4 regions of the Janthinobacterium kumbetense genome follow, and region 1 is predicted to be linked to each of the others. Evidence: predicted binding sites of a transcription regulator. Region 1 holds the regulator's gene; each other region holds the start of a gene.
The links. Region 1 encodes FNR, which switches genes on or off when oxygen is low (the NO sensors DNR and NnrR bind a similar motif). Its sites were predicted from a motif close to TTGATNNNNATCAA; they were not measured.
Positions count from the first base shown of each region.

Region 2: a site for FNR is predicted at 2,273-2,286, ahead of NCG91_RS07375 (universal stress protein). Genes of this name have one in related genera too.
Region 3: a site for FNR is predicted at 2,106-2,119, ahead of NCG91_RS20435 (IPT/TIG domain-containing protein). Genes of this name have one in related genera too.
Region 4: a site for FNR is predicted at 2,077-2,090, ahead of ubiU (ubiquinone anaerobic biosynthesis protein UbiU). Genes of this name have one in related genera too.

Region 1 covers NZ_JAMQGR010000002.1:720,126-724,868, forward strand. The annotation lists gene NCG91_RS10655 (response regulator) at 1-1,993, opposite strand, end outside; gene fnr (fumarate/nitrate reduction transcriptional regulator Fnr) at 2,243-3,001, shown strand; gene NCG91_RS10665 (FixH family protein) at 3,005-3,529, opposite strand; gene ccoG (cytochrome c oxidase accessory protein CcoG) at 3,632-4,743, opposite strand, start outside.
Region 2 covers NZ_JAMQGR010000002.1:207-4,949, forward strand. The annotation lists gene NCG91_RS07365 (enoyl-CoA hydratase) at 44-820, opposite strand; gene NCG91_RS07370 (MFS transporter) at 884-2,203, shown strand; gene NCG91_RS07375 (universal stress protein) at 2,341-2,778, shown strand; gene mltA (murein transglycosylase A) at 2,819-4,087, opposite strand; gene NCG91_RS07385 (hypothetical protein) at 4,098-4,244, shown strand; gene apaG (Co2+/Mg2+ efflux facilitator ApaG/CorD) at 4,269-4,643, opposite strand.
Region 3 covers NZ_JAMQGR010000008.1:51,153-55,895, forward strand. The annotation lists gene metH (methionine synthase) at 1-1,699, opposite strand, end outside; gene NCG91_RS20435 (IPT/TIG domain-containing protein) at 2,341-4,743, shown strand, end outside.
Region 4 covers NZ_JAMQGR010000020.1:4,530-9,272, forward strand. The annotation lists gene ubiT (ubiquinone anaerobic biosynthesis accessory factor UbiT) at 1-49, opposite strand, end outside; gene ubiV (ubiquinone anaerobic biosynthesis protein UbiV) at 70-966, opposite strand; gene ubiU (ubiquinone anaerobic biosynthesis protein UbiU) at 976-2,013, opposite strand; gene NCG91_RS27210 (hypothetical protein) at 2,176-2,586, shown strand; gene NCG91_RS27215 (ribonucleoside triphosphate reductase) at 2,710-4,458, shown strand; gene nrdD (anaerobic ribonucleoside-triphosphate reductase) at 4,455-4,655, shown strand; gene NCG91_RS27225 (anaerobic ribonucleoside-triphosphate reductase activating protein) at 4,645-4,743, shown strand, end outside.

The DNA of each region.
Region 1 (4,743 bases):
ACAGTTCGATGGCGGCAAAACCGGAGTCCACTTCGTCGGCCAGCCAGCCCCACGCCTCGATCAGCTTGACGATCAGTTCGCGCGTGGTGCGGTTGTCGTCGGCCACCAGCAGGCGCAGCTGGCCCAGCGCCGGCGTGCGCCGCGTTTCTGCCGGCTGCGCCAGCATCTCGAAGGGCACGCTGAACCAGAAGCGGCTGCCCTTGCCTTCGCTGCTGGCGACGGCGATGTCGCCGCCCATCATGTGGATCAGCTGCTTGCTGATGGCCAAGCCCAGGCCCGTGCCGCCGAAGCGCCGCGTGATGCTCTGGTCGCCCTGGGAAAACGCGGCAAACAGCTGCTGTTGCTGCAGTTCCGTCATGCCGATGCCCGTGTCGCGCACTTCGAAGCGCAGCCAGGCGCGGCCGCTCTCGCTCTCGGCCAGGCTGACGGCCACCACCACTTCGCCGCTCTCCGTGAACTTGATGGCGTTGCCGGCCAGGTTGACGAGGATTTGCTGCAGGCGCTGGGCGTCGCCCACGAGGCGCCGCGGCACGTCGGGCTCGACGGCGATGGCCAGTTCCAGCTCCTTTTCGCCCGCATTCATCGTCATCGTCGTGGCCAGGGTATTCATGACTTCATCGAGGTCGAATTCGACGGGCGACAATTCCATGCGCCGCGCCTCGATCTTCGAATAGTCGAGCACGTCGTTGAGGATGCCCAGCAGCGACTGGCCCGCTACTCTGACCATGGTCAGATACTTGCGTTGTTCCGTGTCGAGCCTGGTATTGCCCAGCAAATACACCATGCCCAGCACGGCATTGAGGGGCGTGCGGATTTCATGGCTCATGTTGGCCACGAAATCGCTCTTCGCGCGGTTGGCCGCCTCGGCCCGGTCGCGTTCCTGTTCCAGCTCCGCCGCGCGCGATTCGAGCTCCTGCTGCAGGCGGTCGCGTTCGCTCATCAGGCCGTTGAACGCTTCCGTCAGTTCGCCGATCTCGTCGCGCTGCTGCACCGGCACGGGCGTGAAGCGGCTGCCGCTGGTGCGCAGGGCTTGCAGGGTGTCGCGCAGGCGCACCAGCGGCGACAGCAGGCGCACGGTGACCCAGCCCAGCACAAAGGCGGCCAGCAGCGAGGCGAGGATGCTCCACAGCACCAATCGGTACAGCACGCCATCGAACGGTTCGAAGGCATCCTCGACGGGGAGCGAGGCGGCCAGCAGCCAGTTCACGGATTTCAGGCGCTTGAAGCTGTTGACGGCCGTGATGCCGCGGCTGTTGGTGCTGACCATGCTGCCTTCGCCATCTTCCTTCAGCAGCTGGGTCGTCGTCAGGTTGGCGTTCGGCTTGCGCGGTTGCAGCAAGCGGCTGGTATCGGGGTGCAGCACGTAGCGCGGCACGGCGCCGCGCGTGAGGATGAAGTAATAGCCGTTCTTGCCGATCTTTTCCGAGCGCAGGCGGCCCAGCAGGTTGTCCTTGTACAGGCGCAGCACGCCGATCACCACGCCGGCCACCTGGCCATCGGCGGCCAGCACGGGCGCCACCATCTGCACGATGGGCATGCCGCTCGACTTGCCCAGCATCGGTTCGGTGATCATGGGCTGGCGCGTGCGCAGGACGGTCTGGAAATACTCGCGCTCGGCGACGTTGATGCCGGCGCGCCCCGCCACTTCCGGCATGTCGGCCACGACGGCGCCATGCGCGTCGAGCACCAGCACGTCATCGAACAGCACCAGCATCGAGCGGCGCGAATAGTATTCGCGCAATTGGGCGGGCCGGGCGATCAATTCCGGCGGCTGCTGTCGGGCCGTCAGGGTGACGATCTGCAGCAGCATGCCCAGCTTGTCGTCGAGTTCGGCGGCGGTGCGGGTGATCAGGGACGATTGCTGGCTCAGCAGTACTCGGGTGAAGTCGTCGCGCATGTGCTGCACCTGGATCATGGTGACCAGCGCGATCATGGCGATCGAGGTCAGGCTGGTGGCCAGCGCGACTTTTGCTTTAATGCCGAGAGGCTTCATGATTTCCTTTTCAGTACCGGGCGGCACAGGCGGCAGATAATGCTGTCAGGAATTTTCCTATCAATGCCCCAGCTTGGCAAGCGCCGCCGCGCAAATTGCCCGCCCCGTACGGGCTTTTGACGATGTTGCCATATAATTAAAGGCTGGACGTCGTTTATTCGCCGAATTTACGGTGAAATTGGCATACGGCAACCCTGTATGCGGCTGTATGCAGTAAACTTGTTGTTGCATTTTCTAAAAGGTACCGACATGACTGAAGCGCTACTCACTCCAACCTTGCCCACCGTGAACGTGGAGGCGTTGCGTGCGCGATGCTCGACCTGCAGCATGCATCAATTGTGCCTGCCGATGGGCCTCGATGTGGGCGACATGGACAGGCTGGATCAGATCATCGGCCGCCGCCGCAAGATTGTGCGCGGCGCCTCGCTGTTCCGCATCGGCGACTCGTTCCAGAACCTGTATGCGATCCGCCTGGGGCATTTCAAGACGTACCAGATCAATCCGGGCGGCGAAGAGCAGGTGACGGGCTTCCAGATGGCGGGCGAACTGCTGGGCATGGACGCCATCAGCGCCGACCGCCACCACTGTAATGCGGTGGCGCTGGAAGACAGCGAAGTGTGTGAAATCCCGTTTTCCAGCCTGGAACAATTGCTGGGCAATATGCCGACCCTGCTGCGCCATTTCCACCGCATGATGAGCCAGGAAATCACGCGCGAGCAAAGCGTCATGCTGTTGCTGGGCAATATGCAGGCGACGCAGCGCTTTGCCGCCTTCATCGTCAACCTGGCGTCGCGCTATGAAGCGCGCGGCTATTCGGGCAGCAATTTCCAGCTGCGCATGTCGCGCGAGGAAATCGGCAACTACCTGGGCCTGACCATCGAGAGCGTCAGCCGCCTGCTGTCGAAGTTCAAGAAGGAAGGCTGGCTGCGCGTCTCGAACCGGGAAATTGAAATCCTGCAGCCGGCCAAGTTAAAAGCCATTACGGCCGGCACGGACGTCTGCAAGTAAGACTTACAGTTCCTCGTCCGCATGCAGCGCGATGCTGCGCTGCAGGGGCCAGGTCCAGATGCCGGACAGGCGCCACTCGCGTTTGTCGTTTTCCACCAGCACTTGCCAGCGGCTGCGCTCGAGCATCGGCAGCGCCACGGAAAAATTGCCGGCTGCGTCGGGCTGCACCAGCACCTTGATATCCTTTTCCGGCAGGGTCGCATGCGCCAGGTGCAGCTGCAAAGGCGCCTGATAGGCCTTGCCGAAGCTGTGCACGGAACCGGTCAGGCGTGCTTGCGCCACGTCATACGACAGGCGCGTATCCATCGCCAGGTCGCTGGCGATCGTGTCGCGCTTCAAATCCTGGTTGATCGCCTTGCCCTGCTTGTAATAATCGCCCACCACCAGCGCATCGGGCTGCGTAAACGCGATATAGCCCATGAAGCTGCCGACGACCACGGACAGGCCGGGGCCGATCATCAGCAGCCATGGCCAGCGATGCTTGTACCACGGTGCAACGGGTGCTTGCAGTTTCAGACTGTCGGACATGGTATTTCTCCTGTGTAAACGGCCAATCCCCGTGCGGGGACCGGCCTTCCTGCAACTTCGTGGCGGCGGCGAGGGCACCCGGTCCCCGTCCGCCTTTCCTTGTTAACGTGGCACGATGAATACCGCGCTTTCACGCACATGCAGCGATGGGTCGTCCAGCGATTGCAATTCGATCGCAATCTTGTTCGAGCCCTTCTCTCCCACGCCGTGCGGCACGCGCAGGCGGATCGGCCAACCCAGCGTTTCCGTCGGCTGCAAGGTCACTTCTTCGCGCGTCAGCAAGGTCAGGCCCGGCAAGCCGGAAGCGCTGATTTTGAAATGCTGGCTTTGCTCCGACGTGTTCATGATCTGCAGGCGGTAGACGTTTTCGATCATGCCGTCTTCCACTTCGCGTCCCATGGAACCGCGGTCGCGGATCACGTCCATTTTTAGGGGCGTGCGCAGGGCCAGCGAAGTACACACGGCGATGATGATCAGGGCCAGGATGGAAGTGTAGATCAAGACGCGCGGGCGCATGGCGCGCTGGCGTATCTGCTTCGAATTGAAGTTGTTTTCCATCGCATGGTCGGTACTGTAGCGTACCAGTCCCCGTGGCCGGTCGACCTTGTCCATCACGCTGTTGCAGGCATCGACGCAAGCGGCGCAACCGATGCATTCATACTGCAGGCCGTTACGGATATCGATGCCGGTCGGACACACCTGCACGCACAGGGTACAGTCGATGCAATCGCCCAGCTTGTCGTTGTTGCCGGCCTTCTTGCTCATGGCGCCACGTGGTTCACCGCGCTTGGCATCGTAGGTGATGATCAGGGTGTCCTGGTCGAACATGGCGCTCTGGAAGCGCGCGTAGGGGCACATGTATTTGCACACCTGCTCGCGCAGCCAGCCCGCGTTGCCGTAGGTTGCCAGACTGTAGAACAAGACCCAGAACCATTCCCAGGGACCGAAGTTCAGCGTGGTCACCGACTGCGCCAGTTCCTTGATCGGCGTGAAGTAGCCGACAAAGGTAAAGCCCGTCCACAGGGCGATGGCGCCCCATACCAGGTGCTTAGCCGTCTTCTTGAACGCCTTGCGCACGGAGGGGCCCTGCTTGTCGAGGGCCATGCGCGCGCTGCGCGTACCCTCGATGCGGCGTTCGACCCACAGGAAAATTTCCGTGTATACCGTTTGCGGGCAAGAGAACCCGCACCACACCCGCCCGGCAATGGCCGTGA
Region 2 (4,743 bases), 720 kb from region 1:
TTGTGCCGCAAACCAGTGCGTCTCATCGGGGAGGCGAATCATATCAAAGACCGTCGAAGTTTGGCAAGCGCTTTTCCAGAAAAGCGTGCATGCCTTCTTTTTGTGCAGGCGTACCGAAGGCGGCCTGGAACAAGCGGCGCTCGTAGGCGACACCATCGGTCAACGTCGTTTCAAAGGCGCGGTTGACGCAATCCTTGATCATCATGGCAACCGAGGTCGGCATGGCGGCAATGGTCTTGGCGGCGGCCAGCGTTTCTTCCAGCAATTTATCTGCCGGCACGACGCGCGACACCAGGCCGATGCGCTCCGCTTCCGCTGCGTCGATGGTGCGCGCCGTCAACAGCAGATCCATGGCCTTGGCCTTGCCGATGGCGCGCGGCAAGCGCTGCGTGCCGCCCGCACCCGGCGTGACGCCGACCTTGATTTCCGGCTGGCCAAATTTGGCGCTGTCGGCGGCGATCAGGAAATCGCACATCATGGCCAGTTCGCAACCGCCACCGAGCGCATAGCCGGCCACCGCACCCACCACAGGTTTGCGCACGCGCAAGATATGTTCCCAGTTGCGGCTGATGTAGCCCTGGGTAAAGGTGTCCGGGTAGGTGTAATCGGCCATGGCGGCGATGTCGGCGCCGGCGGCAAACGCTTTTTCGCTGCCCGTGAGCACGATGCAGCCGATATTGTCATCCGCGTCGAATTTCAGCAAGGCATCGCCCAGCTCATTCATCATGTTGTCGTTCAAGGCATTCAAGGCCTTCGGGCGATTCAGGCGGATGAGCGCCACTTTGTCCTGGATATCGATGATCAAGTCTTCGTATTGCATATAGTCTCCTCTGGATGAACACGGTGACAACGATTGTAGCGGCTAACGGCAGCGGCGCGGCAGGTGCGCTGCTATTATTGTGAGCCTGATCATTTTCATATCGAGCAAGATATTTTCTCCTCCCTCTTCCAGTACTGCGCCCATTACCTGCGCGGCGACGGCAGCGCCGCCAGCGTCGATTTCCGCCGCCTGTGGTTCAGCAACGGCCTCAATTGCTTCGGCGCCCAGATCACCTCGCTGGCCCTGCCCCTGTGCGCGGTACTGTTATTGCATGCGACGCCGGAACAGATGGGCGTGCTGGTCGCCTTACAGGCGTTGCCGTTCGCCCTGTTCGGCTTGCCCGTCGGCGTGCTGCTGGACCGGCGCAGCAAGCACCCGATCATGCTGTTCAGCGAAAGCATGTCCGGCCTGGCCCTGGCCAGCGTGGCAGTGGCTTACTGGTGCGGCGTGCTGTCGATGCCGTGGTTATATATAGTAGGGTTCATCATCGGCACGGGCTTCGTCGTGGGCGGCGGTGCCGAGCAGGTGTTTCTGACTTTCCTCGTGGGCCGCGATGGCTTGATCGATGCGCAGTCGAAATTTGCCGCCACCGAATCGGCTTCGCGCCTGATCGGTCCCGGCCTGGCCGGCGTGCTGGTGCAAGTGCTGTCCGCGCCCGTCGCCATCCTGTGCACGGCGTGCGGCTATCTGATTTCCGTCTTCAATCTGCGCGCCATGAGCGTGCGCGACCCACGCCCGGCGCCATCCGACAAGCACGCCTTGCGCGACATCGCCGACGGCTTGCTGTTCGTGTGGCGCGAACCGCTGCTGCGCGCGCTGGCCTGGGGCGCCGGCATCTGGCACTTCCTGTTTTACGCCAGCATGGCCTTGACGGTGCTGTTCGCCACGCGCGACCTGGGCATGAGTCCTGGCGTGCTGGGCATGACGCAGATGCTGGGCGGTGCCGGCGTCTTGCTCAGCGCCTTCATCGTCAAGCCATTGACGAAGCGCTACGGCGCCGGCCGCACCATCCTGATCGGCCTGGCATCCACCTCCGTGTGCTTTGCCCTGACGCCGACGATTCCGGCAGCACTGTTCGGCAGCGCGGCCGCCAGCGCCGTGGCGTATGCCATATTGATGTTCTTTTTCGATTGCGGCGTGATGCTGTTCTTTATTCCCTACCTGGGCCTGCGCCAGAAGGTGACGCCCGATCCCATGCTGGGCCGCATGACGTCGACCATGCGCTTCCTGACGGTGGCGACGGCGCCGCTGGGCGCGCTGGCCGCCGGCTGGATCGCGGAACACTTTGGAGTGCGCAATGGTCTCGCTTGCATCGCGGCCGGCAGCATCCTGTTGACGGTGGCCATGGTGTGGGGCACGCCGCTGCGTAGCGTGCGCACCTGAAGCGATGAACGGGCATACACTGCTAAAAGATTGCCTTGGCGACACTATTCACGCCAAAGCCTGTGAGGTTTGATTTATATCAAGGTTTTAATTGATGTAAATCCATAAGCTGTCTTACATCACTTGAGGAGCACGCTATGTTTAACACCATCTTATTTCCCACCGACGGCTCGCCGTTGTCCGACAAAGCCGCCGAGACCGCCCTCGCCTTCGCCCAACTGAACAAAGCCAAGCTGGTCGCCATCAGCGTGGTGCAGCCCTTCCCGTTCTCGCCGATGGCCGACGGCGGCATCGTGCTCGACGCCAGCCTGTATGAACAGCAGATGCAGGAAGCGTCGCAACGCGCCATCGACAAGATCGGCGCAGCGGCAAGCGCTGCTGGCGTGCCTTTCGAAGGCGTGGTGGCCGTGTCGCCGAGCCCGCACGATGAAATCGTCAATGCGGCGCAAACCTACCATTGCGACATCATCCTGATGGCCTCGCATGGCCGCAAGGGCTTGAACAAGCTGTTCGTGGGCAGCGAAACGCAAAAAGTGCTAGCCCACACCCATTTACCCGTCATGGTCCTGCGCTAACCTTGCGCTAGCGCAATCCCCGCCCGGCGCCGCGAGACAATCAGCGCGCCGGCGCCTGCTTCGGCAACAACACCCACACGGCGCCGCTCTGTTTCATGCGGCCCGCATTCTCGGCCGCTTCCGCGCCAAAGCCAAAGAAATAATCGACCCGGATCGGCCCGCGAATGGCGCCGCCGGTATCCTGCGCCATCACCAGGCGCTGCATGGGAATTTCGCTATTGGCTTGCGTGGTGGACAAGAACACGGGCGCGCCCAGCGGCAGGAAGCGCGAATCGATGGCTACCGAGCGCTGCGGCGTCAGCGGCACGCCCAACGCGCCCTTCGGCCCCACTTTCGGATCGGGCAAGCGCTCTTCCTTGAAGAAGACATAGCTCGGGTTGGCGTTGAACAATTCATCCTTGCGCGTGGGATGGCCGGCAATCCACGCCTTGATGCCTTGCGCGGACGCCTGGCTCAGGGTCAGCTCGCCCTTGTCGACCAGGTAGCGGCCGATCGATTTATACGGATGGCCGTTTTGATCCGCGTACGCCACGCGCACGGTTTCCTGCGTATCGGTCAGCTGCACGCGCCCGGAACCCTGCACTTGCAGGAAGAACGCCTCGACTTCGTCATCCACCCACAGCAATTCCTTGCCCGTGACGGACGTGGCGCGCTCGATGTCGGCGCGGGTTGCGTACGGTATCACCTTCTTGCCGACCAGCTTGCCCCGCAAGCGCATGTTTTTCAGTTCCGGATACACGCCGGACAAGTCCACCGAGACCAGATCGTCAGGCACCTTGTACAGCGGTGTCTGGTATGGACCGCCGCGCTTGCGCGCGCCGTGCAGCAATGGCTCGTAATAACCGGTCACCAGTCCAGTATTGGCGCCATCGGCGGTGACGACTTGATTTGGCACAAAGAAGGTCTCGAAAAACAGGCGGATGGCCTTGTCGCTGTCGGCATTGACCTGGCGCGCAATCGTGCACGATTCCTTCCAGTCCGGCCGTTTCACCAGCACGCCGCACGAAGCCATGAAGGCGGGCCAGGCGGCGCGCATGTCGTCGCGGGCCCAGCCTGGCAAGGCGGCAAACTTGGCGGGCACGAAGGTGGGCGCCGCCACATCCGTGGCATCCTTGGCATCGGCCGGCTTGGCAGGCACAGGCTTGACGACGGTCGGCGCAATGGCGGGCGCCTTGCCGCTGGAAGCAGCGGGCGGCGCGACGGGCGGCGTGGTGCAGGCGGACAAGACAAGCGCGACGGCGCCGATTGAAACGGGTAGACTACCGCGTGTAAACAGACGGCTGGTAAATGGGCTGCGGGTAAATAACATAGGGATGCGTATGTGGATCTTGATGATAGAGGCGCTGGTGGCGTTCTTCTTGCTGGCATTTATAGTCTGGTGGACCATGTATTCGGGCAAAAAGCCCGCACCGCCGGCACGCAAGCAGCTCAGTGAAGAACAGGACGCCACCGAAAAACTGAAATAAGGGGCAAGCCCCCCCGGCGTTTCCTTAATGCAGGGTACGCGGCACCGACAGCACGAACTCGGGAATCGGCGCTTCGAACTGATGGCCGTCTTCGGCCACGCAGAAGTATTCGCCGTGCATCGAGCCTTGCGGCGTGCCCAGCATGGTGCCGCTCGTGTATTCGAACTGCTCGCCCGGCTGCAACAGCGGCTGGTGGCCGACGGCGCCCAGGCCGCGCACCTCTTCCACCTTGTTGTTCGCATCCGTGATGACCCAGTGGCGCGAAATCAGTTGCGCGCCAGCCGTGCCCGTGTTGACGACGCGGATCGTGTAGCTGAACACGTGCCGCCCCTGGTCCGGTGCCGATTGATCGGGCAAATATTGCGTTTTGACCGTTACCGTAAATTCATAAGTCGCCATCGTCATTCCTCTTCAGACATTGCCAGTCATATTGTGTGTCGCGCGCGACGCATTGGCCATCGCACGATGCGTATTCTGTATTTCACCTTACTTCAATGAG
Region 3 (4,743 bases), on a different contig from region 1:
CGTTGATGAAGTCGACGGCGTAATTATTGTGCTCTTCGATGCCGGTGGCGACGGCAAAGATGTTCGGATCGAAAATGATGTCTTCCGGCGGGAAGTCCAGCGCATCGATCAATAAATGGTATGCGCGCGCGCAAATTTCGATCTTGCGCTCGAAGGTATCGGCCTGGCCCTTCTCATCGAAGGCCATGACGATGACGGCCGCGCCGTAGCGGCGGCACAGCTTTGCCTGGCGCAGGAATTCCTCTTCGCCTTCCTTCATGGAAATCGAGTTGACGATGGCCTTGCCCTGCACGCATTTCAGACCCGCTTCGATGACCGACCATTTCGACGAGTCGACCATGATGGGCACGCGCGAAATGTCGGGTTCCGAGGCGATCAGGTTCAGGAAGCGCGTCATGGCCGCCAGCGAATCGAGCATCGCTTCATCCATGTTGATATCGATCACTTGGGCGCCGTTTTCCACTTGCTGGCGGGCCACGGAGAGCGCCTCGTCATATTGCTCGTTGAGAATCATGCGCGCGAACGCCTTCGAGCCCGTGACGTTGGTGCGCTCGCCCACGTTGACGAACAGTGACTCGTCATTGACGACGAACGGTTCCAGGCCCGCCAGGCGCAGGTCGTGCGATGGGGCCGGCACGGTGCGCGGGGTGTTTTTCGACAGCAACTCGCCAATGGCGGCGATGTGCTCGGGCGTGGTGCCGCAGCAGCCGCCCGCCATGTTCAGGAAGCCCGCGTCGGCAAATTCGCGCAGCAGGGCGGACGTGTCGGCTGGCAACTCGTCGAAACCCGTGTCGCTCATGGGGTTGGGCAAGCCCGCGTTCGGGTAGATGCACACGAAGGTGTCGGCGATCTTGGCCAACTCTTCCGCGTACGGGCGCATCAGGGCAGCGCCCAGCGCGCAGTTCAGGCCGATGGTCAGCGGTTTCGCGTGGCGCACGGAATTCCAGAAGGCGGGCACGGTCTGGCCCGACAAGATGCGTCCCGACGCGTCCGTGACAGTGCCGGAAATCATCAGCGGCAGGCGCACGACATCCGGGTTTTGCTCGTAGAACAGGTCGATGGCGAACAGGGCCGCCTTGCAGTTCAAGGTATCGAAGATGGTTTCCACCAGTAATACGTCGGCGCCGCCTTCCACCAGACCCTGCGTCTGCTGCAGGTAGGCGGCCACCAGCTGGTCGAAGGTGACGTTGCGCGCGGCCGGGTCGTTCACGTCGGGCGAGATCGACGCCGTCTTCGGCGTGGGCCCGAGGGCGCCGGCGACGAAGCGCGGCTTGTCCGGGGTGGAATATTTATCGCAGGCGGCGCGCGCCAGCTTGGCCGCCTGGACGTTCATTTCATAGGCCAGGTGGGCCATGTGGTAATCGTCTTGCGCGATCGTCGTGGCGCCGAAGGTATTCGTTTCGATCAGGTCGGCGCCGGCCGCCAGGTAGCGCTCGTGGATTTCCTGGATGATGTGCGGCTGGGTCAGGGTCAGCAACTCATTATTGCCCTTGACGAACAGTTCGCGCGCGCCACTGTCGGCCGGCGCGGCGAAATCGATGAAGCGGCCGGCGGGGCCGCCGCGGTACGCTTCTTCGTCGAGCTTGTATTGCTGGATGATCGTGCCCATGGCGCCGTCGAGAATCATGATCCGCTGCGCCAGAATGGCGCGCAAGGTGGCTTCGGTCGGGGACATGGCGGGGATCACGGTATCGTTCATTTCATGCTTTCAATAGGCAAACGGGCGGCGGCGCGGCGACAAGACGTTACGAGGCGGATGCGGGTCAGCAGGATCAGCTGACGGAGAGTTGCCGGCCGGGTAGGGCAGGCAGAAGGTGGCAATCGCCTGATTTCACCGGGTCTAAAATTATACGGCATCAGGCTGCTTTGGTTTTAAGCAAAAGCGGCCGTTCGCCCCACGGCAGGCCTTCTTGCAACACATCGCCTGCCGCCACGCCTGCTTCTGAAAATTACATTCCTGAAAATCTTACTCAAAAAGTTAATTCTTCCAGCAAAGTTGGCAGAACAATATGGCGTCTAGGCTGTGGAAAAATTTCCACATTATTTGCGCCGCATCAGCATATTTTTAATGAGTTGAATGGCAATAGCTGCAAAGGAAAGTAATTTTGATTTTAGCCAATACAGAGTGAGGGGAATAATGCTCAGAGTAAAGTTTGCCAAGCAGATATTTTAATTATTATCAAAACCAATTGAATCAAAAGCATTAATAGTTGTCTTTGGGAATCGAACTAAACCATAATATTGGTTCTTCGAAATTAAATTCTCACCAAAAGTCACCAATATGTCACATTTATCTCGTGTCCTCCCCGGCATCGCGCTGCATCAACATGGTTGCCAGCCATGAAAAACCATCTGCTTGTCGCATTGTTTGTCATGCTGGGCCTGTCCGCCTGCGGCGGTGGCGGCGGTGGGGGCGGCGACACGGTGGTGGCGACCACGTCGGGTACGCCCGTGCTGCTGCCTGCCGTGACGGCCGTTTCGGCGGCGAATGTCGCCGTCGGTGGCAGCCTGGTGCTTACGGGCACGAATCTGAGCCGCGTGACGGCTTTCCAGGTGGGCGGCGTGACCGTTGCCACCAGCGCCGCCAGCGACACCAGCATCACCCTGACCATGCCGGGCGTGCCCGTATCGGGCGCCTTGAGCCTCGTCAGCGCCAGCGGCACGGCGTCCACCAGCTATAACGTCAATGTGTACGTGCCATTGAGCGTGGGCAGCGTCGCACCGGCGACGGGCGGCGTCGGTTCCAGCGTGACGATCACGGGCGGCGGCATGGGCGCCGTGACGGCGGTGCAGTTTGGCAATGGCGCGGCGGCAACGCCGCAAAGCCAGACGGCCGGCAGCGTGACGGTGCTGGTGCCTGCGGGCGCGGCGACAGGCGCGCTGACGGTGCGCGGTCCCTACAACGATGTGCTCAGCGGCGACACGTACACGGTGCTGGCCAGCGTGACGGTGACGTCGATCACCTCGGCCGTCAACAACGGAAGCTTGTCCGTGACGGTGCAGGGCAGCAATCTCGACCAGGTCACTTCGGCATCGGTGGGCAATACGCCGGCCGTCATCGTCAGCGCCACTGCCAGCCAGCTGCTGCTGTCCGCGCCGGCCGCGGCAACGGGCAACGTGATGCTGGCGGCCGCGTCGCGCATCGCCGTGAATGCGGGCACGGTGTCGGCCTTTACCCTGGGCAGCATTGATTTCGCACAAGTACTGAATTTGAATGCCAGCAATACGGCCTTGCGCTTGACGCGCGGCAAGCCGGCCGCCGTGCGCGTGTCCGTGCTGGCCGGGCAGGCGGGCCAGTCCAGCCCGGCGGTCACCTTGAATGCGACCGCCGCCAATGGCAGCAACCTGGGCAGCATCGCGATGACGGGGCCGGCGCTCTTGCCGACGACGAAGAACGATGACAGTTTCAACGGCAATTTCAGTGCCGTCCTGCCTGCAGGCTGGATCTTGCCCGGCGTGCGCGTGCGCGTGACGGCCGTCGGCAATGACGGCGTGCAAGTGAGCCAGGAAGCGGCGCCCGTGGTGGCCAGCCTGGCCAAGATCCGTCTGGTGCTCGTGCCCTTGAGCACCGATGATGGCGTGGCGCAACTGCCTGATGCCGAGGTGATCCGCGCCGCGCTGCTGCGCGTGTATCCGTATGCGACGGAAAATATCAGCATCACGACGCGCGCCGCACTGAGCATGCCGGGCAGCAGCACGGCCGACAGCTGGTGGAGCGATGCCCTGGGCAAGCTGGAAAACCGGCGCGCGCTGGAAGACAGCGGCGCCTATTATTACGGTTTCGTGCCGAAGATGTCTGTCACCAACGCCGCCGGCCTGGCCTACATCAACCAGCGCAGCAGCGGCAACGACTTCACGTCGGCCATCGGCCTCGATGCCCAGTCCAATAGCATCGCGGCGGTCGACCCATTCTCCAATCAATGGCCTCTGTGGCTCACTACGCTCGTGCATGAGCTGGGCCACAATCACTCGCTGCAGCACGTTCCCTGCGGCGGTCCGGCTGGCGCTGCTGTCGACTACCCATATGCGAATGGCAATCTGGGCCCGCAACCGCTGTACAACAGCAACTATGCAGGCAGCATCGGCCAGCTGAGCAAGGCAGTCTATGGCAATACGCCGATGAAGGACGTGATGAGCTATTGCAGCGGCGCCTGGTTCTCCGACTACAGCTATGCGCGGGTGCAGCAATTCCTGGAAAAACGCAGCACGCAGATTACGGGCAGCAATGTGCTGGCCGCCAGCATGGCCGTGGCTGAGAACGGCTACCTGACCATTTCCGGCCGCATCACGCCTGGCGGCGTGGCCCTGCGCCCGGCTGTTGCCTCGTCGGCGCGCATCGGCACCGCTGCCAGTGGCAGCGGCCATGCTTATACCTTGCGCGTGTTGACGGCGTCCGGACAGACTATCGACTTGCCCTTCGATGGCGTCTCCGTGGCCGACCATGGCGGCAACGCCATGAGCCACTTCCGCGTCAGCTTCGCCAATCCGGGCGAAATCAGCGATGTGCAAGTGTTGGCAAATGGCAAGGCTTTAGCCAAGCTGGAACGCCCGGCGCGCCGCAGCAAGGCCGCCGCCAACGATGCCACGTTTGATGCGACGCAAAGCGGCGGCCAACTGGTGCTGGTCTGGAATGCCGAGGCGGAACCGTATGCCGCCGTCATGCACGTGGCTGCCGATGGCCGCAAGACGGTGGTCGGCAGTGACTTGACGGGTGGCAAAGCCAATGTCGACGTGAGCACCTTG
Region 4 (4,743 bases), on a different contig from region 1:
TGGCGGGGCTTGGGGCCGGGACGGGCAATCTTTCCAGTTGATCTTGCATGGTGCTTCCTTTCGAGGCGTTCAATGGGCGGCGTGCTGTTCCATGCCGGGCTGGCCGTGCCAGTAGCCGTCGCAGGCGCCGGCAGGCTGGCAGGCCGCCAGTTGGGCCTGGGCGCCGATGCCGCTGACCTGGCCGCGGCGGGCGCGGTCGAAGATGGCGATGACCTGTTCCGTATGCATGGCCTGCGGGCTGATGCGCGCCACCGCCACGCCCATGTCGCGCATGGCATCGAGTTCGCGCACCAGGTTGTAGACGAGCGCCGACTGCGTCTGCGTGCCATTCAGTACGAGGAAGGGCACTTCGTCGCGCGTGCGCAGCAACAGGCCGTCCGGCTCTTCCAGGCAGCTGTAGCCGCAATCGTCCTTCGGCAGGTTGCGGTTGCGCGCCGTGAAGCAGCGCGCGGAAAACGCCAGCGGCATGCGGCCGTAGGCGAAGACTTCCGTCTCCAGCCCTTCCGGCTTCTGGCGCTGCATCTCCGCCAGCGCCGTCTGCCCCATTTCCAGCGGCATCACCCAGCGCCGCGCGCCCAGGCGCGCCAGCAATTGCAGGCTGGGGCCATTGAACAGGTTCAGATGGGGACCGGCGACGAAGGACGCGCCCTTTTCCATACAGTGCACGGCGCCCATGTCGTTGGCCTCGACGCCGTAGCGGCCATTGCCCGTGATGCGGCGCAGGGTCGCCAGTTCCGCGCCCGCCTCGATCAGCGCCTGCGTCGACAGCACCACTTCCTTGCCGGCGGCGGCCAGCATGTCGGCGATATCGAGCCAGTCGGCCAGACGCACCTCATGCCGGCGCGAGCAGACGGTCTCGCCCAGGTAGACGATATTGACGGCGGTGCCGGCGATCTGCTGGTAAAACTCGAAAACCGTGGCGCGCGGCCAGTAGTACAGCAAAGGGCCCAGTGAAAGCTTCAGCATGTTCATCCTCTATTTCCAAGATCTGTGGTAAGCGCCCAAGGTGTGCTGCTGGCCTTCGGCCAGCTTGTCCATGGCCGCCATCCAGCCCGGCTTGACGGCGTAGCGCGCATTGCCTTCGCGGCAGGCATCGATCGCTTCGCGCCACACGCGCGTAACCTGCGCCACGTACGCGGGGCTGCGCTGGCGCCCTTCGATCTTCACGGCGCGCACGCCCATGGCGATCAGTTGCGGCAGCAGCGCCAGGGTGTTCAGGCTGGCCGGCTCCTCGATGGCGTAATACTCTTCGTCATTGACTTCGAAACGCCCCTTGCACAGGGTGGGATAGCTGGCGTTCTCGCCGGGCGCATAGCGGTCGATCAGCACGCCGTTCAGGCGCGACTCGAGGCCGTTTGGCGTTTCCAGCCAGCGCACGGATTTCGCCGGCGAGCACACGCCATGGGTATTCGGCGCCTCGCCCGTCGCATACGACGACAGCGCGCAGCGTCCCTCGACCATCACGCACAGGCTGCCGAAGCCGAACACCTCGATCTCGACTTCCGTCTTGGCGATCAGTTGCTCCACCTGCGCCATCGACAGCACGCGCGGCAGCACGGCGCGGGCGATGCCGAAGTGTTCATGGTAAAAATTGATGGCTTCGTAGTTGGTGGCCGAGCCCTGGACGGACAGGTGCAGGCGCAGCTGCGGGTGGTGCTGGGCCGCATACGCCATCAAGCCCGGATCGGCCACGATCATGGCGTCGATGCCGGCATCGGCGGCGCGGTCGATGGCGCTGCGCCACACGGCCCAGTTGTGCGGCTGCGGATAGGTGTTCAGCGCCAGCAGCACCTTGCGCCCATATTGATGGGCGTAGCGCACGCCCTCGGCGATGGCCTTCTCGTCGAAATTGAGGCCGGCGAAATTGCGCGCATTGGTGGCGTCGCGAAAGCCCAGGTACACGGTGTCGGCGCCATTGTCGACGGCCGCTTTCAAGGCTGGCAGGCTGCCGGCGGGACAGACCAGTTCCAGCGGTCCGGCCACGCGGGTGGCGGTGGTTGATTCAAGCATCATGGTGTTCACAGTCCTGTATCGGCTCAGGGTGCAGACTATAGCCCCGCCCAGGCTGCCCAGTCCTTGACGCAGGTGAAGGAATGCATGCATGGCTGGTGCGCGTTCAACTTGCTTGACCTGGCTGTAAAATGCCCTCCTTTTCTCCCTCTTCGATTGCCCGCCATGCCCCGCAAACCGCTGCTGATCTTCCTGCTCACCCTGTTCCTCACCGTGCTGCAGGTGCAGTGGGCCTCCCCCACGGAAGGCTACGACGCCGAGGCGCTCTCCGTGCTGTCGCCCGAAGTACTGGGCGCGTATCCGGGCGTGCTGCTGCTGTTCCTGCAAGCCGTCTTCGCGCGCCGCGCCATGCCCGTGACGCGCCAGGCCGCCATCTGCACGGGACTGCTGGCCGTCTACTGGCTGCTGGCCAATTACGTCACGTTCGACGCGCGCGTGGCCAGCTGGAGCACCTTCTCGACGCGGGAAATCTGGGCGCACGTGCTGCCCGCCTCCATCCTCAGCATCGCCGTCTGCGGCGCCGCCTACTTCGCCGCGAGCGCCTTCATCCTGCGCCAGGGCCGCCTGAAAAAGTAAACGAGGGCGCTTTTTTCACCTGCATCAAGGATTCGTCACGCCACTGCACGCACCCTTTGACGCCACTATATTTAGTGATTAATCTCCATAAAAACACCGCATGTTGTGTTTATTGGAGGTTTCATGACGACGAATGCAGTTTCCCCCACACGCGGCCAGGTCGATGTCGCCGCGTCCATCAATGAATACCTGGACCGGCGCGACTGGCGTGTCAACGCCAACGCCAACCAGGGTTACTCGCTGGGCGGCCTGATACTCAATGTGTCGGGCAAGGTCATCGCCAACTACTGGCTGGACCAGGTCTATCCGCCGGAAGTGGGCGCGGCGCACCGCGAAGCGGCGCTGCACATCCACGACCTCGACATGCTGGCCGGCTATTGCGCCGGCTGGTCGCTGCGCACCCTGCTGCACGAAGGCTTGAATGGCGTGCCGGGCAAGATCGAGTCCGGTCCGCCGAAACACATGTCGAGCGCCATCGGCCAGATCGTCAATTTTCTCGGCACGCTGCAAAACGAGTGGGCCGGCGCGCAGGCGTTCAGCTCCTTCGACACCTATATGGCGCCCTACATCCGCAAGGACAGCCTGCGCTACGAAGACGTGCGCCAGTACATGCAGGAACTGATCTTCAACCTCAACGTGCCATCGCGCTGGGGTACGCAGACGCCGTTCACCAACCTCACCTTCGACTGGGTTTGCCCGGACGACCTGCGCGAGCAGATTCCCGTCATCGCCGGCCAGGAGATGGACTTCAGCTATGGCGAGCTGCAGGCGGAAATGGACATGATCAACCGCGCCTACATCGAGATCATGATGGCGGGCGACGCCAAGGGCCGCGTCTTCACCTTCCCCATCCCCACCTATAACATCACCGAGGATTTCGACTGGCATAGCGAGAATGCCGAATGCCTGTTCGAAATGACGGCCCGCTACGGCCTGCCCTACTTCCAGAATTTCATCAATTCGGAACTCAAGCCGAACATGATCCGCTCCATGTGCTGCCGATTGCAGCTGGACTTGCGCGAATTGCTGAAACGGGGCAATGGCCTGTTCGGCTCCGCCGAGCAGACGGGCTCCCTGGGCGTGGTGACGATCAATTGCGCGCGCCTGGGCCACCTGTGGCGCGGCGACGAACCAGCCTTGATGGCAGACCTGGACCGCCTGCTGGAACTGGGCAAGACCAGCCTGGAAATCAAGCGCCGCACCATCGAGGAATTGATGCAGCAAGGCCTGTTCCCGTACACGAAACGCTATCTGGGCACCCTGCGCAACCACTTTTCCACCTTGGGCGTGAACGGCATCAACGAGATGATCCGCAATTTCAGCGGCGACGCCTGGGACATCACGACGCCAGAAGGCCACGCGCTGGCCGTGCGCCTGCTCGACCACGTGCGCGCCCGCATGGTGGCCTTCCAGGAAGAGACGGGCCATATGTACAACCTGGAAGCGACGCCGGCCGAAGGCACGACCTACCGCTTCGCCCGCGAAGACCGCAAGCGCTTTCCCGCCATCCTGCAGGCAGGCACCGCCGACAACCCGTATTACACGAATTCGTCGCAACTGCCCGTCGGCCACACGGACGACCCGTTCGAGGCGCTGGAATTACAGGATGTGCTGCAGCGCAAATACACGGGCGGCACGGTGCTGCACCTGTACATGACGGAAGCGCTGTCCGACGCCAACGCCTGCCGCGAGCTGGTAAAACGCGCGCTGAGCCGCTTTTCGCTGCCCTACATCACCGTCACGCCCACATTTTCCATCTGCCCGCGCCACGGCTACCTGGCCGGCAAGCATGAATTCTGTCCCACCTGCGATGCGGAGCTCATTGCCCGCAAGCAAGCCCAACCTGCTCCATCACTTAAGGAAACGCCATGAATGCACGTCCCGACTTCACTCCCGCCATCACCCTGCTCGATACGGAACGCCAGCGCTGCGAAATCTGGACCCGCGTGATGGGCTACCACCGCCCCGTCGCCTCGTTCAACATCGGCAAGCAGGGCGAATTCCACGAACGCCAGTATTTTACGGAAGCGAGCGCCCGGGTCGGCCAGCCCGCCTGCCATGGCGGCTGAATTGAAGGTGGGCGGCCTGACGCCCTTTTCCGCCACCGACTATCCCGGCAAGCTGGCGGCCGTGGTGTTCGTGCAGGGCTGTCCCTGG